3 regions of the Hydrogenophaga electricum genome follow, and region 2 is predicted to be linked to each of the others. Evidence: predicted binding sites of a transcription regulator. Region 2 holds the regulator's gene; each other region holds the start of a gene.

The links. The regulator sigma-54, encoded in region 2, starts transcription at its own class of promoters, with help from an activator protein. The targets are predictions, from matches to a motif close to TGGCANGNAANCTGCTTT.
Region 1: a site for sigma-54 is predicted at 3,842-3,859, ahead of QQK43_RS21160 (isopenicillin N synthase family dioxygenase). Genes of this name have one in related genera too.
Region 3: a site for sigma-54 is predicted at 2,819-2,836, ahead of QQK43_RS03455 (circularly permuted type 2 ATP-grasp protein). Genes of this name have one in related genera too.

Annotation. Positions count from the first base shown of each region.
Region 1 is NZ_BSPB01000071.1:4,102-11,942, forward strand. It holds gene QQK43_RS21145 (ABC transporter ATP-binding protein) at 1-1,095, opposite strand, end outside; gene QQK43_RS21150 (BMP family ABC transporter substrate-binding protein) at 1,190-2,281, opposite strand; gene QQK43_RS21155 (VOC family protein) at 2,385-2,774, opposite strand; gene QQK43_RS21160 (isopenicillin N synthase family dioxygenase) at 2,788-3,795, opposite strand; gene rutR (HTH-type transcriptional regulator RutR) at 4,032-4,820, shown strand; gene rutF (NADH-dependent FMN reductase RutF) at 4,799-5,296, opposite strand; gene QQK43_RS21175 (malonic semialdehyde reductase) at 5,332-5,922, opposite strand; gene rutD (pyrimidine utilization protein D) at 6,050-6,850, opposite strand; gene rutC (pyrimidine utilization protein C) at 6,856-7,248, opposite strand; gene rutB (pyrimidine utilization protein B) at 7,295-7,841, opposite strand, start outside.
Region 2 is NZ_BSPB01000021.1:23,296-31,136, forward strand. It holds gene ytfE (iron-sulfur cluster repair protein YtfE) at 1-630, shown strand, start outside; gene QQK43_RS13320 (nitric-oxide reductase large subunit) at 646-3,000, shown strand; gene QQK43_RS13325 (RNA polymerase factor sigma-54) at 3,063-4,670, opposite strand; gene lptB (LPS export ABC transporter ATP-binding protein) at 4,755-5,504, opposite strand; gene lptA (lipopolysaccharide transport periplasmic protein LptA) at 5,528-6,160, opposite strand; gene QQK43_RS13340 (thiol:disulfide interchange protein DsbA/DsbL) at 6,281-6,925, opposite strand; gene QQK43_RS13345 (SPOR domain-containing protein) at 6,993-7,679, opposite strand; gene argS (arginine--tRNA ligase) at 7,694-7,841, opposite strand, start outside.
Region 3 is NZ_BSPB01000003.1:168,640-176,480, reverse strand. It holds gene QQK43_RS03465 (transglutaminase family protein) at 1-100, opposite strand, end outside; gene QQK43_RS03460 (DNA internalization-related competence protein ComEC/Rec2) at 276-2,729, shown strand; gene QQK43_RS03455 (circularly permuted type 2 ATP-grasp protein) at 2,860-4,308, shown strand; gene QQK43_RS03450 (alpha-E domain-containing protein) at 4,312-5,274, shown strand; gene QQK43_RS03445 (DUF2062 domain-containing protein) at 5,353-5,937, opposite strand; gene mltB (lytic murein transglycosylase B) at 5,989-7,119, opposite strand; gene QQK43_RS03435 (transglutaminase TgpA family protein) at 7,119-7,841, opposite strand, start outside.

The sequences.
Region 1 (7,841 bases), on a different contig from region 2:
ACCGATGCCAAAGTTCTCGGCGATCGACAGCGCCCCGGCCAGCGCGTGGCTGTAGCGGTCGGCCGGAATGGCCGCCATGCCCAGGTGGCGCCGCCGCGCGGGCGACACCGAAAGCAGGTTCACCGCCTGCAGCCGCAGTTCCCCCTCAAAACCGCGCGACAGGCCCATGATCGCGGCGGCCAGTTCGCCCTGGCCGTTGCCCCCCACGCCGGCAATGCCGTAGATCTCGCCAGCGTGCACGGTCAGGTTCACGCCGTCCAGCGGCCGGTGGCCGCCGCGCGCACCCAGCGCGAGTTCGCGCACCGTCAGCATCGGCGCGCCGCGATCACCGGCACGCCGGGGTGCGGCCACCGCGCCGTCGTCCACGCCCTCGCCCACCGTCAGGCGCACCAGTTCGGCCACCGGCGTCTCGGCCGGATCGACCGAGGCCACCGTGCGCCCGCCGCGCATCACGGTCACGCGGTCGGCATAGGCCTTGACGTCGGCCATCTTGTGGGTGACCAGCACCACGGCGGCGCCTTCACGCGCCAGCGCACGCACGGTGGTCAGCAGGCTGGCCGCCTCCTGGTCGGTGAGCACAGCGGTCGGCTCGTCCAGGATGAGGATGCGGGCACCCGCCAGCAACACCTTGAGGATCTCCACCCGCTGCTGTTCGGCGATGGACAGCTGGTCGATGCGCGCCTGCGGGTCGATGGCAAAGCCCAGCGCCGCGGCCTGGGCCTGCACGCGACGGGCCACTTCGGCCAGCCGCTGCCGGTACGACAGCGGCTCGGCCGGCTCGGGCAGGCTCAGCAGGATGTTCTGCGCCACCGTGAAGGGCCGCACCAGCTTGAAGTGCTGGTGCACCATGCCGATGTGCTCGCGGGCCGCGTCGCGCGGGCCGTTGAAGCGCACCGGGTTGTGATTGACCAGCAGTTCGCCAGCCTCGGGCTTGTAGAGCCCGGCGGCGATGTTCATGAGCGAGGACTTGCCGGCACCGTTCTCCCCCAACAGCGCATGGACTTCGCCCCAGCGCACCGCGATGTGGGCGTTGTCCAGCGCAAGAAAACCGTCGAAGCTCTTGCGGATGTCCCGCAGGGTGAGGGCCGGGGTCATGGGGCCTCCGCGCTCCACCCGGTGTCTGGCCGCCGCGCCCCGGAAGGGGCGCTGGCGGGCCGGGCCTGCGCCGGCAAGGCGCTCATCCAGGTCGTCATTTCTGCGTCACCACACCCTTGACGAACCAGTCCATCTTCCAGAGGTCGGCATCGGACAGCACCTGGCCAGCGGCCACACGCTCCTTGCCGTCGCGGTCGGCCAGCGGGCCGGCGTAGATCTGCTTGCCCTTGAGCAGCGCCTCGCGCTCGGCCTGGATCAGCTTGACCTTGTCGGCCGGCACGGCAGCGCCGAAGCCGGCGATGTCGGTGCCGCCTTCGCTCATCGGAATGAAGGCGCCATAGGGAGCCGGCTTCCAGCCGCCGGCGATGATCTTCTTGAGTTCGGTCACGAGGAACTTGTCCCAGACCCAGACCGACGAGCACAGCGTGGCCTTGGGCGCGAACTGGCGCAGATCGCGGTGGTGGCCGGTGCCATAGACACCGCGTTCCTGCGCCACGATCTGCGGCGTGGGCGAATCCACGTGCTGGCCGATCACGTCGGCGCCCTGGTCGATCAGGGCCGAGGCAGCCGCGCGCTCCTTGACCGGGTCGTTCCAGGTGCCGGTGTAGATCACGTTGACCGTGGCGTTGGGGTTGATCTTCTGCGCGCCCAGCGCAAAGGCGTTGACGGTCCAGTTCACCACGCCGAAGGGGTTGGCGGCCACGAAGCCGAGCTTGCCGTTCTTGCTGGCCGCGCCGGCGGCCATGCCGCACAGGTACTGGCTTTCGTAGGTGCGGCCGTAGAAGGACTCGAGGTTCGGGCCGTTGGTGGTGCCCGAAGCGTTCAGGAAGGCCACCTTGGGATGCTTGGCGGCCAAATCCTTGAAGGCGTCGGAATGGCCGAAGGCGGTGCCGATGACGATGTTGGCACCGCGCGAGATGAAGCGCTCGGCCGCCGGCTTGATCACCGAGGCGTCTTCCGTGATGTTCTCGACGAAGTTGATCTTCACCCCGAGTGCCTTCTCGATCTTGACGCGGGCTTCGTCAAAAGCCTGGGTCCAGCCACCGTCGTTCTTGGGGCCGTAATAGAGCATCGCGATGGATGGCTTGCCCGGCAGGGTGAAGCCATCGGCCAGGGCTGGCGTGGCGGTGGCCGCCATGCCGGCGGCGGCCGTGGCGGCAGAAATCGAAAGCAGTTTGCGCAGCATGGTCAAGACCTTTCAAACACGAACAGAAGAAAAGAAGACAGCGGAAAGAGAAACCCACCGGGGAAGAAGGCATCGGGGAACCTCCGATGCCAGGGGCACACGTTCAGTCCATCATGAAATTGATGCGGAAGACGTTGCCCTCGGGGTCCAGCAAGACGGACTGGTACCAGTTGTAGTAGGTGACATAGGGCGGCTTGATCAGCGTCGCGCCCGCCTCGACGGCCACCGGCACCATGCGGTCGACGTCGGCCTGGCTGTCGACATCGATGTTCAGCAGGAATTTCACGCCGCGCGTGTCGGAGAACTCGGCCAAGTGCAGCAGTTCGTAGGCGTCGAGCGCGTTGAAGCCCAGGCTGGACTTGCCGGTATCGAGCCCGCGAAAGATGGGCGAGCGGATCGCCTCGATTTCGGGAAAGCCGAACACGCGCTGGTAGAAGCCGGACAGCGCCACGACGTCCTTGGCGAAGACGTTGACATAGGAAAGGTGGGCCACGCGCACGTCTCCTTCAGACCGCGGCCTTGGTCCCGCCGAAGGTCGTCTGCTTGACGAACTTGGCGGTGAGGTGATCGCCCGAGCTGATGGGCGCGTACTGGGGCTGCTCGCCTTCGGCCAGGCAGACCGGCAGGCATTCGATCATCGCGTCGTAGTTGGGCTGGTGAAAGAACACCAGCGACTGGCGGCGCTTGTTCAGCACGGCGCTTTCGAGCGGCGGGTTGACCACGCGGTGCAGGGTCGAGACCCACTGGTCGTTGGTCCACTGCATCATCAGGTCGCCGATGTTCACCGCGTAGGTGCCGGGCATGTAGGGCACGTCCACCCACTGACCGGCCTTGTTGAAGACCTGCAGGCCCGGGCCATCGGGCATGACGATGGTGAGGCTGCCGTAGTCGCTGTGGGCGCCGGCGCGCATCTGACCGGGCTGCGGCGCTTCCGTCTGCGCCGGATAGCTCAGCACGCGGAACATGCTGATGTGCTCGTCGAGCTTGTCGTCGAAGAACCGCTCGGGCAGACCCAGCCCCACAGCGAACATGCGCATGAGCTCGCGCGCCAGGTCGCTCATGGCGGCAAAGTAGCTTTCGTAAGCGGCCTTGAAGTCCGGAATCTCTTCAGGCCACAGGTTGGGCTCGAAATGTGCGCCCGCCGCCGGCCCCCGGTGGTAGTCGTCGTCGGGCACGTTGCTCGGACCGATGGAGTAGGACTCTTTCAGATCGCCTGGCGCCGCTTCTTCGAGGCTGTAGGAAAGCCCCTCTTCCCCCACCGCGCTGTAGCCGCGCACGGCATCGTCACGCGGGCGGTCGACCTTGCGCTTGGCCGCCAGCGGCAGCGAGAAGAAGGCGTTCGAAGCCTCGGTCACGCGCTGGATCAGCACCGGGTCGATCTGGTGGTTCTTGATGACCAGGAAACCGATGCCGCGGCAGGCATCGTCCACGGCGCGGGCAACCTCTGCCTTGCCTTCCGGCGTGCCGGAAAACCAGGGCTGCAGGTCGATGACGGGAACATTGAGGGCGGGCATGGCAAGCGACTCCAGAATGGGGAAACAGGTCGAAGATGACCGGTACGTTGCAACGTCCATGCCAACTGGACCAGTTGGACAAATTTCTGATTTCGATGATTTCGACCTGCCTACGCGCAGCGCTGGTGCAAGCGTGCGCAGCCATGGTGCGACGGCCGTGCACACTTCCTGCATCATGTCGGTTCAACATGCCACGGCACGCACCGACAGCACCACACCCGGGAGGAATTTTTGCCATGCCTGCACCGTCGTCGCCCACCCGCACCGCGCCCACCGCCCCCCGCAGCAGCGCCCGCGCCCCGCTGCCCGCCAGCGGCCAGAAAGCAGCGGGTGGCCGGACCGAACGCTCGCGCAGCACGCGCCCTGCCACGGCCAGCCCGGCAGGCCGGCGCCAGCGCCAGCTCGAAGACAAGCGCAGCACGATCCTGGGGGCGGCGCTCGGTCTGTTCTCGCGCTACGGGCTGCACGGCACGACGGTCGATCAGGTCGCGGCGCGCGCCAAGGTGTCCAAAAGCAACCTGCTCTATTACTACGCCAGCAAGGAAGAGCTGTACGTGTCGGTGCTGCGCGATCTGCTGGACCTGTGGCTGACCCCGCTGCGCGGGTTCAGCGCCGAGCAGGATCCGCGCGAAGCTATTGCCGGCTACATCCGCAACAAGCTGATGCTCTCGCGCGACCGGCCCGATGCCTCGCGGCTGTTCTGTCTGGAAATGGTGCAGGGGGCGCCGCTGCTGCAGGACGAGCTGGCGCACGAACTGCGCGAACTGGTGGAGCGCAAGTCGGGCGTCATCCGGGCGTGGATCGAGGCCGGCGCGCTGTCACCTGTCGAACCCCACCATCTGGTGTTCGCGCTGTGGGCCATCACGCAGCACTACGCGGATTTTGCGGTTCAGGTGCAGGCCGTTTCCGGCCGCACGCTGGACGACCCCGAGTTCTTCGAAGAAACGGTGCGCAACGTGCAGGCCATCGTGCTCGATGGCATCGCCCGCGCACCGGGGCAGGATCAGGCCGCCAGCAGGTCGTGATAGCGGCGGTCGAAGTAGACCAGGCCCTGCGCCTTGTCGCTGCCACGGATGGCGACGGCCTCGCAGAACAGCACGTCGTGCGAACCCACCTCGGTGCGCCGGCTCACGCGGCAGTCGAACGACACCGTGGCACCTTCGAGCACCGGCGCGCCCGTGACGAGCAGGCTCCAGCGGGCCCCCGCGAACCGCTCGGGCATCGGGGTCTTGCCCCCGAACAGGTTCGACAGGGTCTGCTGCCCGGCGGCGAGCACGTTGACGCAGAGCACACCGTTGGCCTCGAACACCGGGTACACCGAGGCCGAGCGGTTCAGGCAGACCAGCAGTGTGGGCGGGTCGTCGGTCACGCTGCACACGGCCGACGCGGTGAAGCCGGCCTGCCCGCCCGGGCCGTCGGTGGTGACGACGCTCACAGCCGCCCCCAGGCGTGCCATCGCGTCGCGGTAGTCGCTGCGCTGTACGTTCATGATCGGTGCCATACGAATCTCTGTGTCCTGGAGGGAAATGCGCGCCTTCAGTCGAAGCGGCAGGCTTCGTCGACCGAGAGCCGCGGCAGGCGCCCGAACAGCTTGCTCGCGTCGCCATGCCCGAGGTTGATGAGGAAGTTGCTGGTCCACGAGGTGCCCGCGAAAAACGCCTCGTCCACCAGCGCCTTGTCGAAGCCCGACAGGGGCCCGGCGTCAAGCCCGAGCGCGCGCGCCGCCAGGATCAGGTAGCCCGCCTGCAGCGTGGCGTTGCGAAACGCGGTTTCGTGCGCCACGGCCGGGCTGCCGGTGAACCAGCCGCGCGCATCCACGTGCGGAAAGAGCTGGGGCAGCTTGTCGTGGAACTGCGTGTCCCAGGCCGCGATCACCGTCACCGGGGCAGCCAGGGTCTTGTCGAGATTGCCTTTGGACAGGGCCGGCGCCAGCTTGCGTTTGGCCTCGGCACTGCGCACGAACACGAAGCGGCCGGGCGAGCAGTTGGCCGAGGTCGGCCCCATGCGCGTCAGTTCGTAGACCTGCCGCAGCAGATCGTCGGACACGGGCTCGTCGGTCCAGCCATTGTGGGAACGGGCTTCGGTGAACAGGGCCGCCAGCGCGGCCGGATCGAGCAGATGGCTCATTGAAAAATCTCCGTGTTTCTCACTGCGGTGCGAGCCCCCTTTGGAACGATCGGTCGGGGGGTTATTGGCGTACCTTCGCGCTGATGCGCTGCGGTGCGAGCCCCCTTCGGAGCGGCCGGGCGGGGGCTCATGCGCAAACGCCTGGCGCCTGCTGCGCCAGAAAGGCCAGCAGGGCGGTGTTGAAAGCGTCGGCCTGCGTCACGCTGTGTGCATGCCCCCCGTGCGCGAGGGTGTGCAGCGTGGCCCGGGGCAGGCAATCGGCCAGGTGCTGCGAGCAGGTCCAGGGCACGAGCGCATCGTCCTGCGCCGCACTGACCCAGACCGGCACGCCGATCTCGCCCATGCGGGCATCGACGTCGAAGGCGCGCAGCGCGGCGATGCGCTGGCGCATGATCGCCTCGCCCGGAAAATGCGCGACCGCGTGATCGACCTCGTCCTGCACACGCTGCGGATTCGCCGCGCACCAGGTGGCGGGGTAGAGAAAGATCGGCTGGGCCTCGCAGTAGGCGCGCGCGCCGCCCGCCGCCAGCAGGGCCAGCCGGGCATCGAAGCAGCGCGCCGAATGCGGGTTGGGCTGCGACCAGGCGTTGACCAGCCCCAGGCTGGCCACGCGCCCGGGGGCATCCAGCGCGAGCTGCAGCCCCACCAGCCCCCCGAGGGCGTGGCCGATGAGATGGCAGGCGGCGGTGTCGGTGGCGTCCAGAAGCTCCCTCACATCGTTCGCCATGTCGGCGATGCGGTAGGGCGTGGGCAGCACGCCCCCGCTGCGCCCGGTGCCGCGCTGGTCGTAGGTGATCACGCGCCAGCCCGCTGCGAGCAGCACGTCGAGCTGGGGGCGCCAGAACGCGGCCGCCCCACCCAACCCCGAAGACAGCAGCACGGTCGGCCCGTCGGCCGGGCCGGCCACGTCGTGGACGAGCAGCGCCATCGCCCTCAGCCCTTGGCGCCGACGTGCGCGATGGTCGCGATCTCGACCAGCGCGTCGGGCTTGACCAGGCCGCACTGGATGCAGAAACGCGCCGGTTTGCTGCCGGGGAAGAACTCGGCATACACGGCGTTGATGGCCGCGTAGTTCGCCCAGTCGGTGATGAAGATGTGGTTCATCGTCACGTCGGCCATGGTGCCGCCCGCGGCGGCGATCACGCCCTGGATCGTGGTCAACACGTGGCGCGTCTGCGCCGCCGCGTCACCGACGTGGACGACGTTGTTGTCCTTGTCGAAGGGCAGCGTGCCCGACACATAGACCACACCGTCGGCCAGGGTGCCCGGCACGAAGGGGGCGATGGGCACACCGGTGCCCGGCGGAATGATGGCGGTCTGAGGCATGAAAAACTCCTGAAGGCAGAAAAGGGAAACGGGTTGGTGGCGCGCCTCAGCCGGCGGCCAGCGTGGTGCAGAACGCGTCGATGCTGGAGACCCAGCCGAAGAAGGTTTCGACGTTGTAGACCGTGCTGGCCTGGATCTCGGCCGATCCCAGCTGGTGCGTGGCGTCGGCCAGCATCACGGCGAAATACTCCAGGTGGAAAGCGTCGCGCAGGGTCGATTCGACGCACACATTGGTGGCGATGCCGGTGAACACCAGGTTGCGGATGCCGCGCGCGCGCAGCGTGCTGTCCAGCGCGCTGTTGAAGAAGCCGCTGTAGCGCGGCTTGGGCACCACGATGTCCTGCGGGCCGGGCTGCAGCGCGTCGACCAGTTCGTAGTCCCAGCCGCCCTTGGCCAGAAAGCGGCCGGCCAGTTCGGGCTGGGCGCGCATGGTCTTGAGCGCGTTGGACTTGTACCAGTTGGGCGAGCCGGGGCCGCCGGCTTCGACGTACCGCGCATCCCAGCCGTTCTGCAGGAACACCACCAGCACCCCGGCACGGCGCGCCGCCTCGACGCAGCGCGCGATGCCGGCGATGGTGCCCTGGGCGCCCGAG
Region 2 (7,841 bases):
GGCGCTACGCGCGTGTTCGACGCCCATGGCCTGGACTTCTGCTGCGGCGGCCGCCACACACTGCGCGAGGCCGCCACCTCGCGCGGGCTCGACCCGCAGCCGATTGCCCAGGCGCTGCAAGCCGTCGCCGCCTTGGGCACGCCCACCGGCGAGCGCGACTGGAACAGCGCCACCCCGACCGAACTGGTCGACCACCTCCTGACCCGCTTCCACGCCGTGCACCGCGAACAGTTGCCCGAGCTGGTGCGGCTGGCGCGCAAAGTGGAGCAGGTTCACGGCGACCGCCCGGACTGCCCCACCGGCCTGGCCGACCACCTCAGCTCCATGCAGCAGGCGCTGGAAAGCCACATGCAGAAGGAAGAGCAGGTGCTGTTCCCGATGTTCGCGCGCGGCCAGGGCACGCTGGCGCGCATGCCCATCGGCGTGATGCGGCGGGAACACGACCACCACGGCGAGTCTTTGCAGCATCTGATGGCGCTGACGCAGGACATCACGCCCCCACGCGGCGCCTGCACCACCTGGCGCGCTCTCTACCTGGGCCTGGCCACCTTCCGCGCCGACCTGATGGTCCACATCCACCTCGAAAACAACGTGCTGTTCGAGCGCTTCGCGCCCGCACTCGCGCACTGAAACCGGAGCACCGACATGGGTCCGTACAAGAAACACTGGTTCGCGCTGATCGGCGTGCTCATCGCGATGTTCTCGCTGCTCGGCTACTTCGGCGCCGACGTCTACCGCTCGGCCCCGCCGATCCCGGCCCAGGTGGCCAGCACCGACGGCCAGGTGCTGTTCGGCCGCGACGACATCCTCGACGGCCAGACGGCGTGGCAGTCGGTGGGCGGCATGCAGTTGGGCTCCATCTGGGGTCACGGCGCCTACCAGGCGCCGGACTGGACGGCCGACTGGCTGCACCGCGAGCTGACGGCCTGGCTGGACCTGGCCGCGCAGGCAGCGCACGGTCAGTCTTTCGCGCAACTCGATACCACCGCCCAGGGCGCCCTGCAAGCACAACTGCGCGCCGAGTACCGCGGCAACGGTGTCGACGCCGCGCAGCGCCTGGTGGTCAGTCCCCGGCGCGCGCAGGCGATGGCCGCCACCGCGGCCTACTACGAGCGCCTGTTCGCCGCCGATCCGGCGCTGCGTGGCACGCGCCAAAGCTACGCCATGAAAGAAGACACCCTGCCCAGCGCCGAGCGGCGCCAGGACCTGACACACTTTTTCTTCTGGACCGCCTGGGCCGCGGCCACCGAACGCCCCGGCTCGGCGGTCACCTACACCAACAACTGGCCGCACGAGCCGCTGATCGGCAACGCCCCCAGCGCCGAGAACGTGGTCTGGTCGGTCGCCAGCGTGGTGATCCTGCTGGCCGGCATCGGTTTCCTGGTGTGGGGCTGGTCCTTCCTGCGCGCGTACGAGGCGCCGCTGCCCACAGCGCCGACACACGACCCCCTGACGCTGAGCGCGCTCACCCCGTCGCAGCGGGCTCTGGGCAAGTACCTTTTCCTGGTGGTGGCCCTGTTCGTGTTTCAGGTCTTCATTGGCGGGTTCACCGCGCACTACACGGTCGAAGGCCAGCACTTCTACGGCATCGACGTGTCGCAGTGGTTTCCCTACGCGCTCACCCGCACCTGGCACATCCAGAGCGCCCTGTTCTGGATCGCCACCGGCTTCCTCGCCGTGGGCCTGTTCCTGGCGCCCGTCATCAACGGCGGCAAGGACCCGAAGTTCCAGAAGCTCGGGGTGGATGTGCTGTTCTGGGCGCTGGTGTTCGTGTGCGTCGGCTCCTTCATCGGTAACTACCTGGCCATCGCGCAGAAGTTGCCACCAGCCTGGAGCTTCTGGCTCGGCCACCAGGGCTACGAATACGTCGACCTCGGGCGCCTGTGGCAGATTCTCAAGTGGGTCGGTATCCTGCTGTGGCTGGTGCTGATGCTGCGCGGCGTGCTGCCGGCGCTGCTGTCAGGAGAGCGCCGGGCCGCCCCAAGCTCTTCTGCTCCCCTTGGGGGACGGGCCGGGCGAAGCCTGGACCTGGGGGCCAACAGTTCTGATGGCGAAGACAAGAACCTGCTCGCCCTGCTGACCGCTTCGGTCGGGGCCATCGGTCTGTTCTATGGCGCCGGCCTGTTCTACGGCGAGCGCACCAGCCTCACGGTGATGGAGTACTGGCGCTGGTGGGTGGTGCACCTGTGGGTCGAAGGTTTCTTCGAGGTCTTCGCCACCGTGGCGCTGGCCTTCGTCTTCAGCAGCATGGGCCTGGTCTCGCGCCCCATGGCCACCACCGCCAGCCTGGCTTCGGCCTCGCTGTTCCTGCTGGGCGGCATTCCGGGCACCTTCCACCACCTGTACTTCGCGGGCACCACCACGCCGGTGATGGCGGTGGGGGCGGCCTTCAGCGCGCTGGAAGTGGTGCCGCTGATCGTGCTGGGCCACGAAGCCTGGGACAACTGGCGCCTGAAGACCCGTGCGCCCTGGATGGACAACCTGCGCTGGCCCCTGATGTGCTTCGTGGCCGTGGCCTTCTGGAACATGCTGGGCGCGGGCGTCTTCGGCTTCATGATCAACCCGCCCATCTCGCTGTACTACGTGCAGGGTCTGAACACCACACCGGTGCATGCACACGCCGCCCTGTTCGGGGTGTACGGCTTCCTGGCACTGGGCTTCACACTGCTGGTGCTGCGTTACCTTCGCCCGCAGTTCGTTTTCAGCCCCGTCCTGATGCCAACCGCGTTCTGGGGCCTCAACGTCGGCCTGGTGCTGATGATCGCCACCAGCCTGCTGCCCATCGGCATCCTGCAGTTCCACGCCAGTGTCAGCGAGGGCCTGTGGTACGCCCGCAGCGAAGCCTTCCTGCAGCAGCCGCTGCTGCAGACGCTGCGCTGGGTGCGCACCTTCGGTGACGTGGTGTTCATCGTTGGCGCCGTGGCCATGGCCTGGCAGGTGGTGTGGGGCCTGGCCAGCCGCGGCGCACCCGCCACCACGCTGCGCACGCGCACTGCCTGAGCACGCACCGAGCGCCCTGCCTGCCAAAACGCCGCCCTTTGGGCGGCGTTTTTTCGGGTCTGTCAGAGCGCCTTGCGCAGATTGGCCGGGGCGATGCGCAGCGCCTCGCGGTACTTGGCCACGGTGCGGCGCGCGCACTCGATGCCCTGCTCCTTGAGCATGTCCGAGAGCTGGTTGTCCGACAGCGGTTTTTTGGTGTCTTCGGCCGAGATGAACTGTTTGATGAGCGCGCGCACCGCGGTGCTCGACGCGTTGCCGCCGGTTTCCGTGCCCAGCGAAGAACCGAAGAAGTACTTCAGCTCGTAGGTGCCGAACGGCGTGGACATGTACTTGGCCGTCGTCACGCGGCTGATGGTCGACTCGTGCAGGCCCAGTTCGTCGGCGATCTCGCGCAGCACCAGCGGGCGCATGGCCAGTTCGCCGTGCATGAAGAAATTGCGCTGGCGCTCGACGATGGCGCTGGACACGCGCAGGATGGTGTCGAAGCGTTGCTGGATGTTCTTGATGAACCAGCGCGCTTCCTGCAGGCGCTGCTGCATCGCCGCGTGGCCGCCTTCGCTGTCGCGCCCTCCGCGCTGGCCCCGCAGCGCGTTGGCGTACACATCGTGCACGCGCAGGCGGGGCATGACGTCGGGATTGAGCACCACCTTGAAGCCGCGCCCGGCACGCAGCACGATCACGTCGGGCACGACGATGTTGCGCTCCACGTCGACAAAGCGCCGCCCCGGCTTGGGTTCAAGCCCGGCAATCAGGCCCAGGGCGGCGCGCACCGTCTCGTCGTCCGCCCCCGTGAGCGCACACAGGCGCTTGATGTCACGCTTGGCCACCAGCTCCAGCGGTTGCTGGCAGATCGCCAGCGCGATGCGGGCTGCCGGGGTGTTGCGCAGTTCCTGGATCTGCAGCCGCAGGCATTCGGCCAGATCGCGCGCCCCCACACCAGCGGGCTCCATCGCCTGCAGCCAGCCCAGCGCGATGCGCAGTTGCTCTTCGGCCTCCTCGGCCTCTTCAAGCGACGGCAAACCGGTGTCGGGATGGGCCAGGCGCCACCACGCGCGGGCCAGATCACCCAGATCGCCATCCAGATAGCCGTCATCGTTCAGCGATTCGATGAGGAAGAACAGCGCGGCCGCGTCGTCGTCCCCGATGCGCAGCATGCGCGCCTGTTCGTGCAGGTGGTCCTGCAGGCTGATCAGGCTGCGCGCCAGCTCGGCCGCGCTGGCGGTTTCGTCGTCGTCCGACGCGCCGTTGCGCGGCGGCGCGTCACCGCCCCATTCGCTGTCATCGGGCGCGATTTCGACCGTGCCGTCGCCTTCCCAGCTTTCTTCCACGGGGGCCGAGCCGTCGAGCCGGCCTTCCAGGTCGTCGGCCGGGGCGCTTTCATCCGAGGCGGACAGGCGCTCGCCCGCCGAAGCGGCGGCGCCATCATCCGCACCGCTCCCCGACTCGCTGAGCTGTTCGCCCGCGCTGACCGGTGCGTCGGTGGCCGACAGGCCAAACTCCTCGCGCTCGGCGCTTTCTTCCGTGCGCTCCAGGAAAGGGTTCTCGTCGAGCATCTGCTCGACTTCCTGCGCCATTTCGAGCGTGGACAGCTGCAGCAACCGGATCGACTGCTGCAGTTGCGGCGTCAGGGCCAGGTGCTGCGAAACCCGCAGGGAGAGCGACTGTTTCATGCCGCCGCCCGCTCCGCATCACGCCATGCCGGGCGCATGCCCGTCGGAAGCTGTCCGCCAGGTCCGGTCATCCGCATGCTGGCCTCACATCCGGAAGTGTTCGCCGAGATACACCCGACGCACGTCGGCGTTCTCGACGATCTCGGCCGTGGTCCCGCTGGCCAGCACCTGGCCATCGCTGATGATGTAGGCGTGGTCGCAGATGCCCAAGGTTTCGCGCACGTTGTGGTCGGTGATCAGGACACCGATGCCCTTGTCCTTGAGGAAAGCGATGATCTGCTGGATTTCGAGCACGGCGATCGGGTCGATACCGGCAAAGGGTTCGTCCAGCAGGATGAAGCGCGGCCGGGTGGCCAGCGCACGCGCGATTTCCACGCGGCGACGCTCCCCACCCGAGAGCGCCGGTGCGGGCGAATCGCGCAAGTGGTCGACCCGCAATTCCTTGAGCAGTTCGTCGAGACGGTCGTTGATATCGACCGCCGACAGCGGCTCGCCGTTCACATCGTGCTGCAGCTCCAGCACCGCGCGCACGTTCTGCGCCACCGTGAGCTTGCGAAAAATCGAGGCTTCCTGCGGCAAATAGCCCAGGCCCAGGCGGGCCCGCCGGTGGATGGGCAGGCGCTCGATGCGCATGCCGTCGAGTTCGATTTCGCCACCGTCGGCCCGCAGCAGGCCCACGATCATGTAGAACGATGTGGTCTTGCCCGCGCCATTGGGGCCCAGCAGACCGACCACCTCGCCCTTGTCGACCGAGAGCGAGACGTTCTTGACCACCTTGCGGCTGCCATAGGCCTTGCGCAAGCCGCGTGCTTCCAGCCGGCTGCGGACCGCCATCGGCGCCGGGGCCTCCGCCGCCGTCACTGCTTCTGCTCGGGAAGGGTGTTGGTGGACCGCAGTTGGGCGGGCGCTGTGGCGGGTGCCGGCTTCGCCTGCTCGTCCGGGATCGGGGTCAGCATGGCCCGCACACGGCCGGAAGGATTGGACGCGGTGGCGGCAGCGCCGCCCTTGACGGTGTAGACCTCGGTGGCGCTGCTGTAGGTAATCTGGGTGCCCGAGCTCTCGTCGTTGAGCTGGGTGCCCCGGTAACGGCGCATCACCGCCTTGCCGGTGAACACCACGGTTTCGGAGGCGCTTTCGTATTCGATGCGCTCGCCCTCACCCTCGATCCATTCGTCCACGCCTTCGCGTTTCTGCCGGAAGAAAGCCAAGGCATTCGGTCCCCCGACGAGCAGACCGAACTGGTTGCCCTGCGGGTCCTGGCGCACCTCCATGCGCGCACCGCGCATGATGATCGTGCCCTTGGTGGCCACCACCTTGCCGGTGAACACGCTCAGTTGCTTAGCATCTTCATAGCGCAGGCTGTCGGCCTCGATGTTCAACGGCTTGTCCTTGTCGGCCAACTCCGCATGCACGGCGCCCACGGGCAACGCGCAGGCCAAGGCCAGCAACAGGGAGCGGATCGGGAAGCGGGGGTTTTGAAGCACGGGCATGGCAGGTGAGGGCACGAAACTTGCATTCATTGTAGCCTTCACCGGCCGGCGTTCGGCGCGCATGGCCGAACAAATTGCGGGGCCTTTGACCGGCCCCGCCACCAGGTGACCCAAACCCGGTCAGCCCTTGCGCAGATCGGCGATCAGTGCGTCGGCCACCTGCAGGGTCTTGGGACCTTGACCCGGGACGTAGAAACGTCCTCCAATCCCCAGCGACGGGGTGGCCTCCACCAGATAGGCTTCCTGCATCTGGGCCGCGCGCCGCGCCTTGCCCGCCACCGAAAACGCGTTGTAGTTCTCGGTGAACTTGGCGGTGTCCAGCCCTTGCTTGCCGACCCAGGCGGTGATGGTCTCGGCGGTGGTCAGGCGTTGCCGCTCGACGTGGATGGCCTTGAAAACCTTTTCGTGCAAGGCATCGAGCTGGCCCATCGCTTCGAGTGCGTAGAACAGCCGCTGCAGCGGCACAAAGGCTTCGCTGAACGCGACAGGCATACGACGCACGGTCACGTGGGCCGGTTTCTTCTGAATCCAGGCGCTGAAGATGGGCTCGAAGTTGAAGCAGTGCACGCAGGTGTAGGCGAAGAACTCGATCACCTCCACCTGCCCGTTCGGGGCATCCACCGGCGCGGGGCGGCCCAGGCGCTGGTATTCGTTGCCTTCCTTGAAGCCCCCGACCTGGGCCTGCGCCAGCGGGGACCACAAGGCACCGGATACGGCGCCCGCGCCGGAGGCCAGCAGGGAAGCGGAAAACTGACGACGTTGCATGTAAGGACTCCTGTGATGAGCGGGTTGGTGGCCGGCGCCGCGGCAAAGTTCCCGCGGACGCGGGGTGTCAGCGCGGCACGCGCACCAGCGCCGCCTCCACCCCGCCGGACTCGAGCTGCTCGCGGGTCGCGTCGGCCGGCACCTTCTGCTGGAACGGTCCCACACGGACCCGGAACACCGGTCGCCCGGCCTGTTCGCGCTCGGTGATGTTGGCGGCAAACCCCATCATGGCCAGACGCGCACGCTGTGACTCGGCTTCCTCGGGACTGCGGAAAGCCCCCGCCTGCACAAAGTAGACAAAAGGCTCGGCACCGCCCACGGTGGCTGCGGACGCTGGTGCCGAGGTGTCGCGCGTGACGGTGACCGTCACCGTGCCAGGGGCTGCGGGCGCCGGCGAGCCCAGGCGCGACTGCACCAGGTCACCGATCGGGTCGGCCGAGCTGGCGGGTGCAGCAGGCGCAGCAGCGGGGGCAACGCCCGGTGCCGTCACGGCGGGATCGCCCGATTCGGGCGCCGGCGCCGCCGCAGGCAGCGGGGCCTTGCTGGCGAGGCCGGCGTTCGGGTTCCAGCCCTTGTTGCGCTCGGCCTCGGCCGCGTCCTGCGCCGCCGAGCGGGAAACGCCCCGGTCCACAAAGGGCACCGGCACGCGCGTGACGTACATCGCCACGGCCAGGGCGATGGCCAGACCGACCAGAACGCCCACCACAAAACCGATCAGGGTGCCGCCACGCTGCGGCCGGGGAGAATGTTTCATCCGGAACTCGTGCCTTACATTTTTTGCGGTGCGTCCACACCCAGCACCGCCAGGCCATTGTGCAGCACCTGGGCGGTCGCCGCGACCAGCGCCAGGCGGGCCTTTTTCACGGCTTCGTCATCGACCAGGATGCGCTCGGCGTCGTAGTAGCTGTGGTAGGCC
Region 3 (7,841 bases), on a different contig from region 2:
TGTGGGGGGCGGGGCGCAGACGCACGACCTGCGGGCCGAGTTTGACCAGGCGGTCGTACCGATAATGGGTGATGTGGCTCAGGGCAACGTGGATGGCCATGCTCGGGCTTTCAACAGGGAGAACAACGATGACACCGCAGAATTTCCGGAGGCTGCCACGGTGCTTACGCACCCTAGCAAGTCCCGCGCCATCATCGCATGCCGGCGTGACAGCCGGGCGTGTTACCTGCCGGTCGAGATGGCCGACCCTGCACTAGGGGCCGGCCTTGCGGTGGATGGCCGTCTGGCCCCTGGCCGCGCTGGCGGGGGTGCTGGGTGTCTGGGTCCAGCTTCAGCAGGCGTCGCTGAACCCGGTCGGAATCTGGGCCGCGGCGGCGCTGGGTGGCGTGTTGGGGCTGGCCGCGTTGCGCGGCTGGGCGCGTGTGCCGGTGCGCCGGTATCGCCGCCAGGTGCTGATCGTGGTGAGCATGATCGCCGCCGCGGCGCTCGCGTTCGGCTGGACCGGGTGGCGGGCGCTGGCGCAGGAAGCGCAGCGGCTCGATCCGTCCCTGCAGGGACAGGATATTCGGGTCACGGGGCAGATCGAAGGGCTGCCACAGCGCGGTGAGCGCGGGCCGCGCTTCGTGCTGCTGGTCGAGTCGGCCACGCCTGCCGGGGATGCCCGCGCATTGGTGCTGCCCGAGCGCCTGCTGCTGACCTGGTACCCGACGGAGCCGGTGCCGGCGCCCGATCTGCGCGTCGGCGACCGCTGGCGCCTGACGGTGCGGCTGCGCAGCCCGCACGGGGCGGCCAACCCCCATGGGTTCGACCGCGAGCGCTGGTTGTGGGAACGCGGCATCGGGGCCACGGGGTACGTGCGCACCGGCGCCCGGGTCGAAGCGCCGCAGCCCTTGCCTGGCGGCGCGTGGCACCCGGTGGCTGTGGCCCGGCAGGCGGTGGCCGGGCGCATCGCAGACGCCGTGCCCGACCCGCGCCGCGCGGGGGTGCTGGCGGCCCTGGTGGTGGGTGAGCAGAGCGCCATCGACCGCAATGACTGGGCCCTGTTCCGGGCCACGGGTGTCGCCCACCTCATGAGCATTTCGGGCCTGCACGTGACGGTGTTTGCCTGGCTGGCGACGCTGTTGATCGGGGCACTCTGGCGCCGCCTGGCGCGCTGGCGTCCCCAGGTGTTGCTGGCGGTGTCGGCGCCGGTGGCCAGTGGCCTCGGCGGCTTGGCGCTGGCCTGGGGGTATGCGGTGTTCTCAGGCTGGGGCGTGCCGGCCCAGCGCACGGTGCTGATGCTGGCGATCGTGGTCGGCCTGCGCCTGCTGGGGCGGCAATGGCCCTGGCCGGTGACCTGGCTGACGGTGATGGTGCTGGTCCTGCTGATGGACCCGATGGCGCTGATGCAGCCGGGTTTCTGGCTGAGCTTCGTGGCGGTGGCCGTGCTTTTTGCCACCGACCCGGCCGGCGGGCGCCGCGCCGGGCCGAACGATGCGAACACCGGGGGCTGGCGCGCGGCTGCCCGGCGGGTGGGGACGCTGGTGCGCGAGCAGGCCGTCATGACGGTGGCGCTCGCCCCGCTGACGCTGCTGCTTTTCGGGCAGTTCTCGGTCGCGGGCCTGCTGGCCAACCTGGTCGCGATTCCGTGGGTGACCCTGCTGGTCACGCCCCTGGCGCTGCTCGGTGTGGGGCTGCCGCCCCTGTGGTCGCTGGCGGCCTGGGGTGTGCAGATCCTCGACCTCTGGCTGCAGTGGCTGGCGGGTTGGTCCTGGGCGGTGGTGTACCGGCCCATGGTGCCCTGGCCCCTGGCGCTGGCGGCTGTGGCCGGTGGCGTGCTGCTGGTGTTGCGCTGGCCGCCCTGGTTGCGCCTGGCGGGTTGCCTGCTGCTGTGGCCGGCGCTGACCTGGGCGCCGGCCCGCCCGGCGCCGGGCGGATTCGAACTGCTGGCGCTGGACGTGGGCCAGGGCGGCGCGGTGCTGGTGCGCACGGCCTCGCACAGCCTGCTCTACGACACCGGGCCGCGTTATTCGCCGGGCAGCGATGCCGGCGACCTGGTCATCCTGCCCACGCTCCGCGCGCTGGGCGAGCAGCCCGAACGGGTGGTGGTCAGCCACGGCGACAGCGATCACGCCGGCGGGGCGGCCTCGCTGGCCCGGGCCTGGCCGGCGGCGCAGTGGCTTTCGTCGGCGGCACCGCATCCGCGCTGCGAAGCCGGCCAGCGCTGGGAATGGGACGGGGTGGTGTTCGAGGTTCTGCACCCGCGGGCTGCGCTCTATGGCGATCCGGCCGGGGGGCGGTCTTTGTCTTCCAACGCGCTGTCCTGTGTGCTGCTCGTGAGCAATGGCCGCCAGGCCGCGCTGCTGGCCGGTGACCTGGATGCCGCGCAGGAAACCCGCCTGGCGCTGGCCCGGCCGTCCTTGCGGGCCGACGTGCTGCTGGCTCCCCACCACGGCAGCCGCAGCTCATCGAGCCCGGTGCTGCTGAACACGCTGCGGCCCGCCTGGGTGCTGGTGCAGGCCGGTTATCGCAACCGGTTCGGGCACCCGGCGCCCGAGGTGCTCGACCGCTACCGGGCCCGGGGCATCCGCTGGGCGGCCACGCCCGAATGCGGCGCCATCACCTGGCGCAGCGACCACCCCGACGGCGTGGCCTGCGAGCGCGCCCGGGCACCCCGCTACTGGCAGTACCGCGCGGAGCCGACCGATCCGGCGGGCGCCACGGCTGTGCCGGAAGGGGACGCGGGTTGAGGCGGTGCGAAGGCGCTGGCGCGCGGTGGCCACGCGCCTGTCCACTTTTCGACGCGAAGGCCCTCGGCATGGGGGTGGTAGCTTGCGGCTGGCCCGGTCCTTGCTATGCTGTGGTCAGGAGAAAAAGCCCATGAGCCGACCGATGTTTGACGAAATGAACGCCTCGCCCAGCGAGGTTCGGGCCCACTACCTGAAATACGCTCGGTGGCTGTCGGAACAACCGGAAGAGGTGATGCTCTCCCGGCGCGAAGAGGCGGAAATGATCTTCCGCCGCGTCGGCATCACCTTTGCCGTGTACGGAGCCAAGGACGAAGACGGCTCCGGCACGGAACGCCTGATTCCCTTCGACCTGATTCCGCGTGTGATTCCCGCGCACGAATGGCGGCGCATGGAAGAGGGCCTGGTCCAGCGCGTCACGGCGCTCAACCGTTTCATCCACGACGTCTACCACGACCAGGAAATCATCAAGGCCGGCATCATCCCGGCCGACCAGATTTTCCAGAACGCGCAGTTCCGCCCCGAGATGATGGGCGTGGACGTGCCCCAGCAGATCTATTCCCACATCTCCGGTATCGACATCGTGCGCGCGCCGGTGCCCGGCGGTGACGGCACCGAGGCCGAGTACTACGTGCTCGAAGACAACCTGCGCGTGCCCTCGGGCGTTTCTTACATGCTCGAAGACCGCAAGATGATGATGCGGCTGTTCCCCGAGCTGTTCACCGAAAACCGCGTGGCGCCCGTGGCGCACTACCCCGACCTGCTGCTCGAAACACTGCGCGCGGTCAGCCCGGCCACCACGGCCGAGCCCACGGTGGTGGTGCTCACGCCCGGCATGTACAACAGCGCCTATTTCGAGCACGCCTTCCTGGCGCAGCAGATGGGCGTGGAACTGGTCGAGGGCCAGGACCTGTTCGTCAAGGACAACTTCGTCTACATGCGCACCACGCGCGGCCCCAAGCGCGTGGACGTGATCTACCGCCGCGTGGACGATGATTTCCTCGATCCGCTGGTGTTCCGCCCCAATTCCACGCTGGGGTGCGCCGGCCTGCTCAGCGCCTACCGCGCCGGCAACGTGGCCATCTGCAACGCCATCGGCACCGGCGTGGCCGACGACAAGTCGATCTACCCCTACGTGCCGAAGATGATCGACTTCTACCTCGGCCAGAAACCGATCCTGAACAACGTGCCCACCTTCATGGGCCGCGACCCGGAAGACCTCAAGTACATCCTCGCCCACCTCAAGGACCTGGTGGTCAAGGAAGTGCACGGCGCCGGGGGCTACGGCATGCTGGTCGGCCCGGCGGCCACCGCGGCCGAGATCGAGGAATTCCGCCAGGCCGTGGTGGCCAAGCCGGAGGGCTACATCGCCCAGCCGACGCTCAGCCTCTCGACCTGCCCGACCTACGTCAAGAGCGGCATCGCCCCGCGCCACATCGACCTGCGGCCCTTCGTGCTCAGCGGCAAAGAGGTGCAGATGGTGCCCGGCGGGTTGACCCGGGTGGCGCTCAAGGAGGGCTCCCTGGTCGTGAACTCGTCACAGGGTGGTGGCACAAAAGATACCTGGATCCTGGAGAACTGAAGCATGCTCTCGCGTACCGCCGATCACCTTTTCTGGATGTCCCGCTACACCGAGCGGGCCGAGAACACCGCGCGCATGCTCGATGTCAACTACCAGACCTCGCTGCTGCCGCAGTCGGCCGCCGTGGCGCAGGTGGGCTGGGAAGGCCTGCTGACCATCAGCGAGCTCATGCCGGCATTCCGGGCCAAGTATGGCGAAGATGGCATGACGCCGCGCAACGTGCTCGACTTCATGGTGCGCGACGAGAACAACCCCTCGTCCATCATCTCCTGCCTGCGCGCGGCGCGCGAGAACGCCCGTGCGGTGCGCGGCGCGCTGACCACGGAACTGTGGGAGACCCAGAACCAGACCTGGCTGGAGCTGACCCGCGTGCTCAAGAGCACCGGTTTCGAGCGCGACCCGAGCGAGTTCTTCGAGTGGGTGAAATTCCGCTCGCACCTTTCGCGCGGCGTGGCCATCGGCACCATGCTGCAGGACGAGGCTTTCCACTTCTACCGCATGGGCACCTTCCTGGAGCGCTCGGACAACACCGCACGGCTGCTGGACGTGAAGTTCCACGCCGTGCAGAGCGACTTCTTCGGCGCCGCCAGTGAGGAAGACCAAGAGTACGACTTCTACCACTGGAGCGCGATCCTGCGGTCGGTCTCGGCCTTCGAGGTCTACCGCAAGGTCTACCGCGACGTGATCACGCCCGAGCGGGTGGCCGAGCTGCTGATCATCCGGCCCGACATGCCCCGCAGCCTGGCGGCCAGCCTCAACGAAGTGGTCAACAACCTGGCGGTGGTGGGCAACGACCATTCGCAGGAAACCCAGCGCCGGGCCGGCAAGCTGCGCGCCGACCTGCAGTTCGCGCGCATCGACGAAATTCTGGCCACCGGCCTGCATGCGTTCCTGACCCAGTTCCTGGACCGCGTCAACGATCTCGGCTGGCGCATCAGCCAGGACTTCCTGGTGCCGACGCACTGAGCGCCGGGCGCCGATCGTCCGCGAATGCCACCGGGGCCCCTTGAGGGCCCCGGTGCTTTTGGGCGGGCAACGAGGGGGTCAGGCTTTGGCCGTGCCCAGGCGGGCCGAGACGCGGGCATGGCGCTGGCGGCGCACGCGCCAGGCGAGTACGGCGCTGCTGAGCCAGTACGTGAGCAGCCCGCAGGCACAGGCCAGCACCGCCAGCCCCAGGACCAGCGGTTTGCCCACCGTGGAGGCGTAGTCGACCACGGCGCCCAGGGCCGACAGCCATCCGGTGCCGGACGGGTCGGCCGCTTCCAGCGGCACATCCATGGGCGGAATCTCGTCGTCGGCGTGGGCCGGATCGCCCAGCATCCAGCGGCCAAGGCGGTAGGCGGCGTAATAAATGGGGCCGAAGGTGACCGGGTTGGTCACCAGGGTGCTGGCCATGGCGGCGGGCAGGTTGGCGCGCAGGACGATCGCCGCGGCGGCGGAGCAGGGAATCTGCGCCAGGGGGATCAGCAGGCCGAAGAACACGCCGAGCGCCAGGCCGATGGAGGTGCCCCGGCGGCTGAATCGCCACAGGCGGGGCTGCAGCAGGGCGGGGCCCATCCAGCGCAGCCAGCGGTTGTGCTGGAGCTGTTCAGGTCGGGGCAGAAGGCGCTTGAGTCGGTCCATCAACATGGCGCAGAAAGTTCGGCTTGAAGCTATGGAGTCGCGGAGCCGGCGCCAGGTTCACGGCGGCGGCAGCGACGCTTCGATCGCCTGCCCCAGCTCGATCACGGCCAGCGCGTAGTAGCTGCTCCAGTTGTAGCGGGTGACGACGTAGAAATTCTCGGTGCCGGCCACGTAGCTGCGTGGGGCTTGGCCATTCTCCAGTTCCACCAGCGCCAGCTTGCCGGTGTGGCGGGCCGCGCCGACGTCGACCAGCGCGCCCTTGGCCGCGAAGCTGTCGAGGCTGAAGCTGGGCAGGATGTCGGGAGCAAGCAGGGTGGACAGGTCCAGCCGGCTGTCGTCGAAACGCACCGGGTAGTGCGTGGGCAGGCCGGGCTGCCAGCCAAAGGCCTGGAAGTAGTGGGCCACCGAGCCGATCACGTCCGCCGGGCTGTTGAACAGATCGATGCGGCCATCGCCGTCGAAGTCGATGGCGTAGCGCGCCCAGCTGCTGGGCATGAACTGCGGCCAGCCCATGGCCCCTGCGTAGCTGCCGAGCAGGGCTTGCGGGTCCATGCCCGTGCGCTGGGTCAGACTCAGGAACTGTTCCAGCTCGCTGCGGAAGAACTCGGTCCGCGCCGCAGCGCGCGGGTGCTGGGGCGGGAAGTCGAAGGCCAGGGTGGTGAGCGCGTCGATCACGCGGAAGGTGCCGGTGTGCTGGCCGTAGAGCGATTCGACACCGATCACGCCGACGATCAGGCTGGCGGGCACGCCATAGGTCTGCTCGGCCCGTGCCAGGGTTTCGCGGTGAGCGAGCCAGAAGGCCTGGCCCGCGCGCAGGCGCACCGGTTCGATGAAGCGCGCCCGGTAGGCGGCCCAGTTCTTGGGCGTGCCGCCGGGCGCCGGCTGCACCAGGCGGATCGCACCGGGCAGGCGCTGCGCGGCGCCGATCTGCGCCCGCACCCAGGCGGGGTCGAGGCCGCGGCGCTGGGCCAGGTCGTCCGCGAAGGCCATGGCGGCTTCGTGGTGGTCGTAGGTGAAGGTCGCGGCGGGTGCGGCCACCGGTGTCTTGCCGGCGCTGCCGCGCGGCGTCTGCGCCTGCGCCTGCGCCTGCGAAGTTTGACCGGTGAGCGTCAGCAGCAGGGCCAGCAGGCCGGCCTGGGCCGGTCGCCAGGCGGGAAAGGGGGGCAGGGAAGCGGACAGGGTTGGCATCAGTCGGGGGCCCGGGAAGGCCAGACGATCTGGCGGTAGGCCTGGCGCAGTGTACCGAGCGAGTCCGCGCTCTGCGGGGCATAGCGCAAGGCCTCCAGGCGCATCAGCCATTGCGTCACGCTGCGGCTGAAATCGGTGTCGCCAAAATGCCGCGCCACCAGCTGGGCGATGGTGCGCGGGGGCATGTGGTCGGCCGTTTCCAGCCCCAGCCGCTGCAGGCGCTGGCGCAGTTGGCGCAGCAGGCGCAGCCAGGGGTCATGCTGCTGGCGTTCCCAGAGCTGCCAGCCGGCGCCGGCCAGCGACACCAGCACCAGCAGGCCGGCGAGCACCGTCACGAGATCCTGCCAGTTCGGGGTCTTGAAGCCGAGCTGGCGCAGCAGGTCGAGCTGGCGGCCCTGGGTGTAGTTGAGCACCCACTGGTTCCAGCGGTTGTTGACCGCTTCCCACATGTTGCGCCACTGGGCGGCCAGGGTGGGGTTGAGACTGCGCAGCGCGCCAGTGAAGGCGTTTTCGGGGGCCAGCAGGCGGTCGAAGCTGCCGGTGCGACCGGGCGCGACCGCGCTGGTCGGGTCCACGCGCACCCAGCCGCGGCCGGATTCCCAGACCTCGGCCCAGGCATGGGCATCGCGCTGGCGCACCGTGAAGTAGCCGTCCACGGTGTTGATCTCGCCGCCCTGGTAGCCCGTGACGATGCGGGCCGGAATGTCCAGCGCGCGCATCAG